Regions from separate parts of the Arthrobacter sp. TmtSoilC48 genome, predicted to be linked through region 2. Evidence: riboswitches for the same ligand, from Rfam matches in the RefSeq annotation. Region 2 holds a riboswitch; the other holds the start of a gene.
What was found. A riboswitch is a leader RNA that binds a small molecule or an ion and turns the genes downstream of it on or off. The one in region 2 is predicted to bind glycine.
Positions count from the first base shown of each region.

Region 1: it holds a riboswitch for glycine, as region 2 does, so the genes downstream of both, cycA (D-serine/D-alanine/glycine transporter) here and gcvP (aminomethyl-transferring glycine dehydrogenase) in region 2, are expected to answer to the same signal.

Region 1 is NZ_AP046049.1:4,418,726-4,423,840, reverse strand. It holds gene AC6I97_RS20300 (prolyl oligopeptidase family serine peptidase) at 1-1,562, opposite strand, end outside; gene AC6I97_RS20295 (FAD/NAD(P)-binding protein) at 1,623-3,608, shown strand; glycine riboswitch at 3,683-3,781, shown strand; gene cycA (D-serine/D-alanine/glycine transporter) at 3,927-5,115, shown strand, end outside.
Region 2 is NZ_AP046049.1:4,273,105-4,278,219, forward strand. It holds gene gcvP (aminomethyl-transferring glycine dehydrogenase) at 1-2,389, opposite strand, end outside; glycine riboswitch at 2,575-2,672, opposite strand; gene AC6I97_RS19665 (TetR/AcrR family transcriptional regulator) at 2,765-3,304, opposite strand; gene AC6I97_RS19670 (MFS transporter) at 3,378-4,928, shown strand; gene AC6I97_RS19675 (cyclodeaminase/cyclohydrolase family protein) at 4,963-5,115, opposite strand, start outside.

The DNA of each region.
Region 1 (5,115 bases), 150 kb from region 2:
GGGGTGCGGGAAACTTCGAATCCGCCACAGCCTGAGAGCTGCGTAGGATTTTGTCCGTCCAGGACCAGGTCCTTGGATGCCACCTGGAAGTAGGGGACTTTGGTCCCATCCGCCGAGACAGCGAAATGCTGCTGGACCTCATAGTCGCCGTCATTGAAGAACGACGGCGATCGCTTCACCACGGCGTGCTGGCTGGTGACCCCGGCAGCTGCTCCGGCAACAGACGAACCCGTCGGCCCTGCAGTGAGGGTTCCGCGGGTGAGGGTAGTGGGCGTAGTGAAACCGGTGGCGACCAACCAGTAGTCATTTCCGGCTCCGGATTCATCTTCGTCGTCCACCGCGTAGGCATTGACGTCGTGAAGCGGCGGGCACGCGTCCAGGACGGTGGCAACCCAGCTGCTGTCGGAATCGACGTGGGAAGGGTCCAGCACCCTGATTTCGGAAGAGACGTCGCGCAGGAGGTTGAGCAGCAGATAGTCCTTGGTCCAACTCCACGACTGCAGCGACGTATGGTCATCGGGGGTAAACAGCACCACAAATTGGCGCGATCCAGCCAGGTAGCCTTCGAGGTCAGCGGCCAGCAGGGAACCGGCCGCGTAGGTGACGCCGGAAACGTCCCAGTCCTTCTGCAGGCGGAGCATCAGCCATTCTCGGTGGGCGCTGATGTTCACGTCGGTGGGCACATCGATTTCAAGCCATGAGTCGTCGCGAAGCAGCCACGTCTTGCGGTTGTAGAAGTCGATGTAGTCTACGGCGAAGGTCCGTTCGAAGCCCGGGGTTGAGTCATGGGCCACGATGGCCAGCATGTGGTCTTCGGGGATGTCGAAGATCCGCTCTGCCTGGGCGAGGGATTGGCCGCGACGCAGCTTCACGCCGGTCCGGGCGTACGAGGAGGTGGTTGCAGGCAACCCTTCTGCCGTACTGGAGACAAGCAGTGTGTCCGCATCGAGCCAACTCACGTTGCCTTTTGCCGTGGGCAGATCGAATCCGCCGGCGGCAGGGTCAACAAAGGTGCGGGATTCGACGTCGAACTCGCGGTGACGGTTGGCGTCACCGCCGTCGGGGGACAGCGAAACCATCGCGAAGCGGTACGTGTCCCCGTCCGAAGGACGAAGGAACCCGGCCCCATGGAACACCCATTCGACGCCTTCTGCTGCGGCGAGGGCATCGATGTCCAGCAGCACGTCCCATTCGGGAGCCTCGGAGACGTAACTTTCCCAGGTAGTGCGGCGCCAAAGGCCCTTGGGGTGCTCCTGGTCCTTCCAGAAGTTGTAGTAGAAATCGCCGCGTTTGTTCACCATGGCGATCCGGTCAGTCGAATCCAGGACCTCCAGGATGCCGGCTTCAACCGCTGCGTAGTCTGCGTCCTCCAGCAAATCCTCGGTTCGCGCGTTCTGTTCCCGGACCCAGGCCAGCTGTTCTTCGCCGTGGATGTCCTCCAACCACACGTTCTCATCCGTGGGTTCGGGCGCGATGGTCGCAGCGTGGCGAGGCCCGGACTTGGTCTCCAGATCCGTGTCATTGTCAGGAAGGGGCGTCTGATCAGCTTCTGTGGTGGTCATCGCCCCATCCAAGCAACACTTTTCAACTGGAAGCAAGTCACGCAGAAGTTAGGCTTGAGCGTGGCTAAATCGCAAATCAATCGTGTTGCCCTTATTGGGGCCGGCCCCCGGGGCACGAGTGTCCTTGAGCGGCTACTCGCGAATTGGGCCGCAGGGGCCACCAGCCGCGCGAACCGGACCGATACCGGGCAGCGCACACTGCACATCCACGTTGTGGATCCTTTCCCGCCAGCATCCGGCCATGTGTGGCAGCCGGAGCAGTCCAGGCTGTACCTGATGAACACACAGGCGTTCTATCCGACGCTCATCCCGGAAGACCCCAAGCTTGCGCAGCCCCTCGCAGGCGGTTCGTTCGACCAGTGGCGCGCCGCCCGACGTCGTGATGGACAGGGGCTGAACGACGCCGAAAAGGCGGAGTTGGCCACCTTGGAGTCCCACGATTTTCCCAGCAGGGCGCTCTACGGACGGTACCTGCGGCAGACTTTGGCGGAGCTGCTTCAGCGAATGCCCGACGGCGTGGAGGTCACCTTCCATGAGACGACCGCCGTGGCGGCGCGCCCGGTCCCGGCAAGCCCAGGCATCGCAGGTGGGCAAGCGTTCGACGTCGAACTGGCCGACGGCACTACCCTCACCGTCGGCTCGGTGGTCCTCGCGCTGGGACACATCGAGTCACGTTTGAATCCGGAGCAGCGTTCGTTCCAACGGGCAGCCGACGAGCACGGCCTCCTCTATTTCCCGCCTGCACCGCCAGCCGACGTTGACTGGCAGCGGGTGCCGGACAACGAGCCCGTCCTGGTGCGTGGGATGGGACTGAATTTCTTCGATGTCATGGGCCAGCTGACTGAGGGCCGGGGAGGCAAGTTCGTCGAAGCCGGCGTACCGGGAGCCGGAGTTCTCGAGTACCGGCCCTCGGGCAGGGAACCCAGGATTATCGCAGCATCCCGGCGCGGAACCCCGTACCGGGCCAAGGCTGGTTTGGCAGGGTATTACCCCAGCAGCATCACCATGCGTTACCTGACCGAGGCAGCAGTGGACCGGTTCAGGGCAGCCGGTATCCAGCCCGGATTCGACCACGATCTTTGGCCGCTCCTGCACCGGGACGCCTTGTGGGCCTATTACTCCACCCTGGCAAGGTCGCAGCCTGCCGCCATCCGCGATGCAGCGCAGTTCCTCGCGGACCTTGAGGACGCGTTGCAACCCCACGCGCACACCACCGCCAACTGGGAAAGCGACGTCGCCGCCTTGGTGGACAAGCACGTGCTTGCCTCCCGCCGACTGAATGTCCGCGGACTCGCTGCGCCCTTGGCGGGCCGGACGTTCGCGTCCCGCCGGGAACTGGATCTGGCGATAACGGCCTACCTGGACGACGACGCACGACGCTCCGCACTGGGCGAAGCGGATCCCGTGAAAATGGCAATCGGCGCACTGCACACCGGCAGGGCGATCCTGAAGTCCGTCGTGGCAGACGGTGGTATCACGGACGAATCGTGGGTCGCTGAACTGAGGGGATGGTTCGAATCGTTCGTTGAAGGCCTTGCCAGCGGGGCCCCGGCACTGCGTTCGGAGCAGTTGGCTGCTTTGGCGCGTGCCGGCGTCGTGGGTTTCGTTGGACCCGACCCGAAGTTCAGTGTGGATAGAAGCGCCAAGGTTTTCCGGGCAGTCTCTCCATGGGTCCACGACGGGCCAGCGGAGGCACCCACGTTGATTGAAGCGATGTCGCCGGCCAACAGGGTGGGCATCAATATTTCTCCACTCCTGGAACAACTCATGGCTGACGGCCTTGTGCGAACCAAAATCATGATGAGTGCCGAGGGCACGCCGGTGCAGACAACCGGACTGGATGTGGAACCGCACCCGTACCGGCCTGTGGCGTCCAACGGCTCTGTGACCCGGGGGATGTATGTTTTGGGCCTGCAATTGTCGGCGACCCAGTGGGGAACGGCCATTGCTGCAGAGGCGCGTCCGGCGACCGGGAAGGCTTATGCCAGCGGCCAGCGAACCCTGCGGGATGCCGACGAAATCGCCCGTAGCATTCTGGCCAGCTAGCTGCCTTTGTTTGCAGTGAGTCCAACGCTTCGCTAGTGTGTGAGCTGCATCACCGGCAAAGTGGTGCGCGCTTTTGATCTGCGGCGGGAGAGTCCTGCCGGTACATCCCGTCAGGCGCCGTAGGAGCAAACCCTCCCCAGGAATCTCTCAGGCCCATGTACCGCCGCGGCGAGGCAACTCTGGAAAGCAGTCCGGGCATCCGGGCTCACCGAAGGTGCAAGCAGGCCATCCCTGCGGAAACTCTCAGGTCCACCTACAGAGTGGGGAGGAACCCGAATCATCGTGGCACCCAGTGCCGCCTGAACAATGGAGTTCCTCTTGACGATTCAGCGCCCACCATCCTCCGTCCCGCACCAAGCAGGCTCACCACATCTCGAACCACACCTCGAACGGCAGCTCAGCAACCGGCACATCCAGCTGATCGCGATAGGCGGTGCAATTGGCACGGGCCTGTTCATGGGCTCGGGAAAGACCATTTCTGCCGCTGGTCCATCCGTCATTTTCGTGTACATGATCATCGGCTTCATGCTCTTCTTCGTCATGCGCGCCATGGGCGAGTTGCTCCTGAGCAACCTGAACTACAAATCCTTCAGCGACTTTGCAGCGGACCTGCTGGGTCCCTGGGCCGGGTTCTTCACCGGCTGGACCTATTGGTTCTGCTGGGTCATTACCGGCATCGCCGACGTCATCGCGATCGCCGGGTACTCCAAGGAGCTCTGGCCTTCCCTTCCACTCTGGGTGCCAGGATTGATCACCATCGGCATCCTGCTGCTTCTGAACCTGGCTACGGTGAAAGCATTCGGCGAGACCGAATTCTGGTTCGCCCTCATCAAGATCGTCGCCATCGCGGCACTGATCATCGTCGGTTTGTTCATGATTTTCAGCGGCTTCCAGTCCGACGCCGGACCGGCCAGCTTCACCAACCTGTGGAGCCACGGTGGCTTCTTCCCCAACGAATTCATGGGCTTCGTCGCCGGTTTCCAGATCGCCGTCTTCGCTTTCGTCGGCATTGAATTGGTAGGTACCACGGCCGCCGAGGCAAAGGACCCGGAGAAGAACCTGCCCAAGGCCATCAACTCGATTCCGATCCGCGTGCTGCTCTTCTATGTGGGTGCCCTCATCATCCTGATGTCCGTCACCCCGTGGACCCAGTTCGCGGCCGGCCACAGTCCATTCATTGCGATGTTCTCCCTGGCCGGCCTGGGTGCGGCGGCTACGATCGTCAACCTGGTGGTTCTCAGCTCTGCGATGTCCTCAGCCAACTCGGGTATCTACTCAACGTCCCGCATGGTTTACGGACTGGCCCAGGAAGGCGACGCGCCGGCTGTGTTTGGCGCGCTCTCAAGCCGCAAAGTACCCCGCAACGCCCTGTTCCTTTCCTGCGTCCTGCTGCTGTCCGGCGTAGTCCTCATGTATGCCGGGCAGGACATCGGCAAGGCGTTCGACATGGTGACCACCGTGTCTGCGGTTTGCTTCGTCTTCGTATGGTCCATCATCCTGGCCAGCT
Region 2 (5,115 bases):
GACCGCCTTCGCCGGTGTAAAGAACCGGGAAGTGCTCATCCAAGCGGGAGGCAACGTAGTTCGCAGCAAGCAGCGCGGACTTGGTGGCTTCGGTGAGCCCCTGGCCACCCATGAGCTTCACGTAAGCCCAGGAAATCGGGAGCACACCGGCCGAACCGAAACGGGATGCCGAAATCGGAACGTCGTTTCCTTCGGTCCAGGAAGCAGCGTCGCCAGGCATGAATGGTGCCAGGTGTGCCTTTGCCGCAACCGGACCAACACCGGGTCCACCGCCGCCGTGCGGGATGCAGAAGGTCTTGTGCAGGTTCAGGTGGGAGACGTCGCCGCCGAACTTGCCCGGCTGGGCGAGCCCAACGAGTGCGTTGAGGTTTGCGCCGTCGATGTAGACCTGACCGCCGGCTTCGTGGATCGCGTCGCAAACTTCCCGGACGTCGGCGTCGTAAACACCGTGCGTGGACGGGTAGGTGATCATGATGGCCGAAAGGGCGTCCCGGTTGGCTTCGATCTTGGCTTTGAGATCCACGTGGTCGATGGTGCCATCAGGAGCGGTGGCCACCACTACTACCTTCATGCCAGCGAGCACAGCCGAGGCCGCGTTGGTGCCGTGGGCAGAAGCAGGGATGAGGCACACATTGCGCTGCTCGTCGCCGCGGGAAAGGTGGTAGCCGCGGATCGCAAGGAGGCCGGCGAGCTCACCCTGGGAACCGGCGTTCGGCTGGATGGAAACCTGATCGTACCCGGTGATCTCGGTCAGCTGGGATTCAAGGTCGGCAATGAGTTCACGCCAGCCAGCGGTCTGGGAGTCCGGAGCGAACGGGTGGATCGAGGCGAACTCCGGCCAGGAGATTGCTTCCATCTCGGCGGTTGCGTTCAGCTTCATGGTGCAGGAACCCAGCGGAATCATGGTGCGGTCCAGTGCGAGGTCGCGGTCCGAAAGCTTGCGGATGTAGCGCAGCAGCTGGGTTTCGGAGCGGTGCGTGTTGAATACCGGGTGCTGCATGAAGTCGCTCGTACGCTCAACGGAAGATTCCAGCGCAAAACCTTCAGCGGATTCGGTGACCGAGGCGCCGAAGACATCCAGGACGCCGCCGACAATCTCTGAGGTAGTGGTCTCGTCAACAGAAATGCCCACCAGATCAGCGTCAATGCTGCGCAGGTTGATTCCCTTGGCCTCGGCAGCGGCAACGATCCCGGCAGCCTTGCCGGGAACGCGGACGGTGATGGTGTCGAAGAAGGAACCGTGAAGGACCTCGACGCCGGCGCCCTTCAGGGACGCTGCAAGCGTGCGCGCGTGACCGTGGGCGGTCTCGGCGATTGCCTTCAGGCCTTCGGGACCGTGATAGACGGCGTACATGGACGCGACGATGGCAAGCAGGGCCTGGGCCGTGCAGATGTTGGACGTGGCCTTCTCGCGCCGGATGTGCTGCTCACGGGTCTGCAGCGCCAAGCGGTAAGCGGGGACACCGGCGTCGTCCTTGGAAACGCCCACCAGACGGCCCGGCATGGAACGCTCGAGGCCCTTCTGGACGGCCATGTAGGCGGCGTGGGGGCCGCCGAAGAACAGCGGAACGCCCAGGCGCTGGGCGGAGCCGACGGCGATATCGGCGCCCTGCTCGCCCGGAGGCGTGATGAGCGTCAGCGAGAGCAGGTCTGCAGCCACGGTGACGAGCGCGCCACGTTCCTTGGCGTCAGCGATGACGGCGGAGTGATCGAACACGCGGCCGGAAACGCCGGGCTGCTGCAGGACGACGCCGTTGATGGCGCCTTCCGGGAGGCCGAGCGAAAGGTCAGCGACCTCAACCTCGAAGCCGAGTGCCTCGGCACGGCCCTTCACGATGGCAATGGTCTGGGGAAGGCAGTCGGCGTCGAGGACCGTCTTGCCGTCATGGGCGGCCTTGTTCTTGTTGGCGCGGCGCATCATCAGCACGGCTTCGGCCACTGCCGTTGCTTCGTCCAGCAGGGAGGCGTTGGCGATCGGCAGGCCCACGAGGTCCTGGACCATTGTCTGGAAGTTCAGCAGAGCTTCGAGGCGGCCCTGGGAGATTTCCGGCTGGTAGGGCGTGTACGCGGTGTACCAGGCCGGGGATTCCAGGATGTTGCGTCGGATAACCGGCGGCGTGACGGTGTCGTAGTAGCCCTGGCCGATCATCTGGACGGCGGTCTTGTTCTTGGACGCAAGCTTGCGCAGCTCGGCCAGCACCTCAACTTCGCTGAGCGCGTTTTCAAGGGTGAGGGCAACGTCCTGGCGGATGTCGTTGGGAACGGCTGTATCAACCAAAGAATCGACGGTGTCGTAGCCGACCGTCTTGAGCATGGTTTCAATGTCGGCCTGGCGGCGGGCGCCAATGTGCCGGTCGACGAAGGTGGTGGAGGCTGAACTAACCGTCACGAAGGAACTCCATTACTTGGGCGGCGTTGGGTACGCCACAGCGGCTCGGGTTCCTCCCCGCTCTGTATTGGACCTGAGAGTTTCCGCGTGTTGCTTGAACAACGATCGCTTGCACCGTCGGTGAGCACAGCACTTCTTCCGCGCCAAGAGGGCGCGGCAAAAGGCCTGCTACTTTCCAGAGTTGCCTCGCCGCGGCGGTGCGTGGGCCTGAGAGATTCCTGGGGAGGGTTTGCTCCTACGGCGCCCGCATCACTTGCTTGCGGGACTCTCCCGCCGCAGATCAAAGGCATATTCAATTTTTGCGGGCCCCTGTGAAGACGCACCACAAGGCTCAATTGTCCTACGTCGGGGGCGTCGCCGCAAATGGATGGCCCGCTACTTGCGGAGCCGGTCCAGGATGCCAAGGAGGATCTCGACGTCGGCCTCCCGCCCGGCCTTGCCGCCTTCCTGGCCACCCTCGAACATGGCATTGAAATACAGGCCGTCGCCCATGTAACTGACGGCTTTGGCAACCTCCGGACCAACATCCTCGGCCAGGACGTCCAACCACTGCTGCTGGATTCCGGCAAACCTGCGGCGGGTCTCCTCATGCGCAACTTCGGCCAGTCTTGTGGCAGCGACCAAAGCCCGATCCATGGGGGTTCCCGCCCATAGGGAGGAGCGGATGAAGTAAACCGCAGAGCCGTCCGGCGCAGCCTTCATTTGCTCGACGTCTTCCTGAGCCAACCGATCCAGGCGCTCAAGCAGGGCGCTGATCAGCGATTCCTTGCTGGGGAAGTGATAAAGCAGCCCGCCCTTGGAGACGCCCGCCCGCTTGGCAACGGCATCGAGGGTGGCGGCCCGCTCCCCCACCTCGATGAGGAGGGCTTCGTAGGCATCCAGGACCGCATCCCTGGCAACTGGTTTTCGTGGCATGTGTACATCATTCCCTACGGGGTCGACGGCGCTTAATTTGAAACTGTACCGTCTGGACGGTACAGTAGCTGTCATGTTCACGCCGTCCTCGACCCAAGCTCCCCGTTCCGCTCGTCCCGTCATGGGTGGAGGCGCACCTTGGCGCGACTGGACGGCCCTGGCACTCCTGATGTTCCCGGTGCTGCTGGTGGCCGTCGACAACACCGCGCTCACGTTCGCCCTGCCCGAAATTGCCCGCTCCCTGGACGTGGGTGGCGTGCAGCTCCTATGGATCATCGACGCCTACCCGCTCGTGTTGGCGGCGTTGCTGGTTTCCATGGGCAACCTGGGCGACAGGATCGGACGACGGCGGCTGCTGCTGATCGGCAGCACCGGCTTCGCTGCGGTTTCGGCTGCTACGGCGTTCGCGCCTTCCGCGGAATGGCTGATTGCCGGCCGCGCAGCACTTGGCGTGTTCGGCGCGATGCTGATGCCTTCAACCCTGTCCCTGATCCGGAACATCTTTGCTGATCCGAACCGCCGGCGGCTCGCGATCGCCGTATGGGCCGCCGGATTCTCTGGTGGCGCTGCCCTTGGCCCGATCTTCGGTGGCTGGCTGGTTGAGCACTTCTGGTGGGGTGCTGTCTTCCTGGTGGCGACCTTCCTGCTCCTGCCGCTCCTCGCCTTCGGCAGGGTCCTCATTCCCGAATCCAAGGACGCCAACCCCGGCCGCGTTGACGTGCCCAGTATCGGGCTGTCCGTGATCACGATGGCTCCGTTCGTGTACGGCATCAAGGAATTCGCTGTTCACGGATTCGGGGTGTCGGCAGCGGCCTTCATGGTCTTCGGCCTGGTGATGGGCGTTCTGTTTGTCCGTCGCCAGCGCCAACTTGAGAACCCAATGCTGGATGTCCGCCTGTTCAGCAACAGGGTGTTCAGCACGGCGATCGTGGCCAACGTCCTGTCCTTGTTTTCCATGACGGGCTTCATCTACTTCTTCGCCCAGCACTTGCAGCTGGTTGAAGGCCAGTCCCCCATGGAAGCGGGCATTGCAATGATTCCGGCGCTCCTGGCAACGGTCGTCGCCGGCCTGGTGGTGGTCCCGCTGGTAAAGCGCATCCGGCCGGGATTCGTAGTGGCCGGCGGACTTACCCTCAGCGCTGCAGGCTATTTAGTGGTGGCTGTGGGTGACCACGGCAGCGGACCGATGTTCCTCTTGTCAGCTTTGACTGTCCTGGCCGTTGGCGTTGGCGCAGCGGAGACCATCTCCAACGACCTCATCCTCGGCTCCGTACCGGCCGACAAGTCCGGAGCGGCGTCCGCAATTTCCGAAACCGGATACGAACTGGGTTCGCTCCTGGGAACGGCCGTGCTGGGCTCTATCCTCACCGCGTCCTACCAGCACAACCTCGTCATCCCGGAGGGCTTGTCCACGCAGGCGGCAGGGAACGCGGGTGAAACGCTGGCCGGCGCCGTGGATGCCGCAGCTGCACTACCCGCTCCATTGTCCGATGCACTGACAGCCGCCGCCCGGGTAGCCTTCGAGTCCGGCGTCCACATCACTGCGGCGATTGGGCTGGTACTGATGGCCGGAGCGGCAGTGCTTGCCGCCGTCGTGCTCCGCAGGGTGCCCAAGGCGCGGTAAGCGAGCGTGCAGTAGGCCGGCGTTCCGTCGGGAATCAGTGGCCGTCAGTAGGTGCAGCCTTGTCATCTACGGCGGCCACCAGCTCGTCAATCCGGTCCAGGGCATCGCTGAGCCGGCCTACCGTTGCCCACAATCCAGGGTGCTTTTCCTTGATTTCATCAAGCGTCGCGCCTGCGGATCTGAGCGA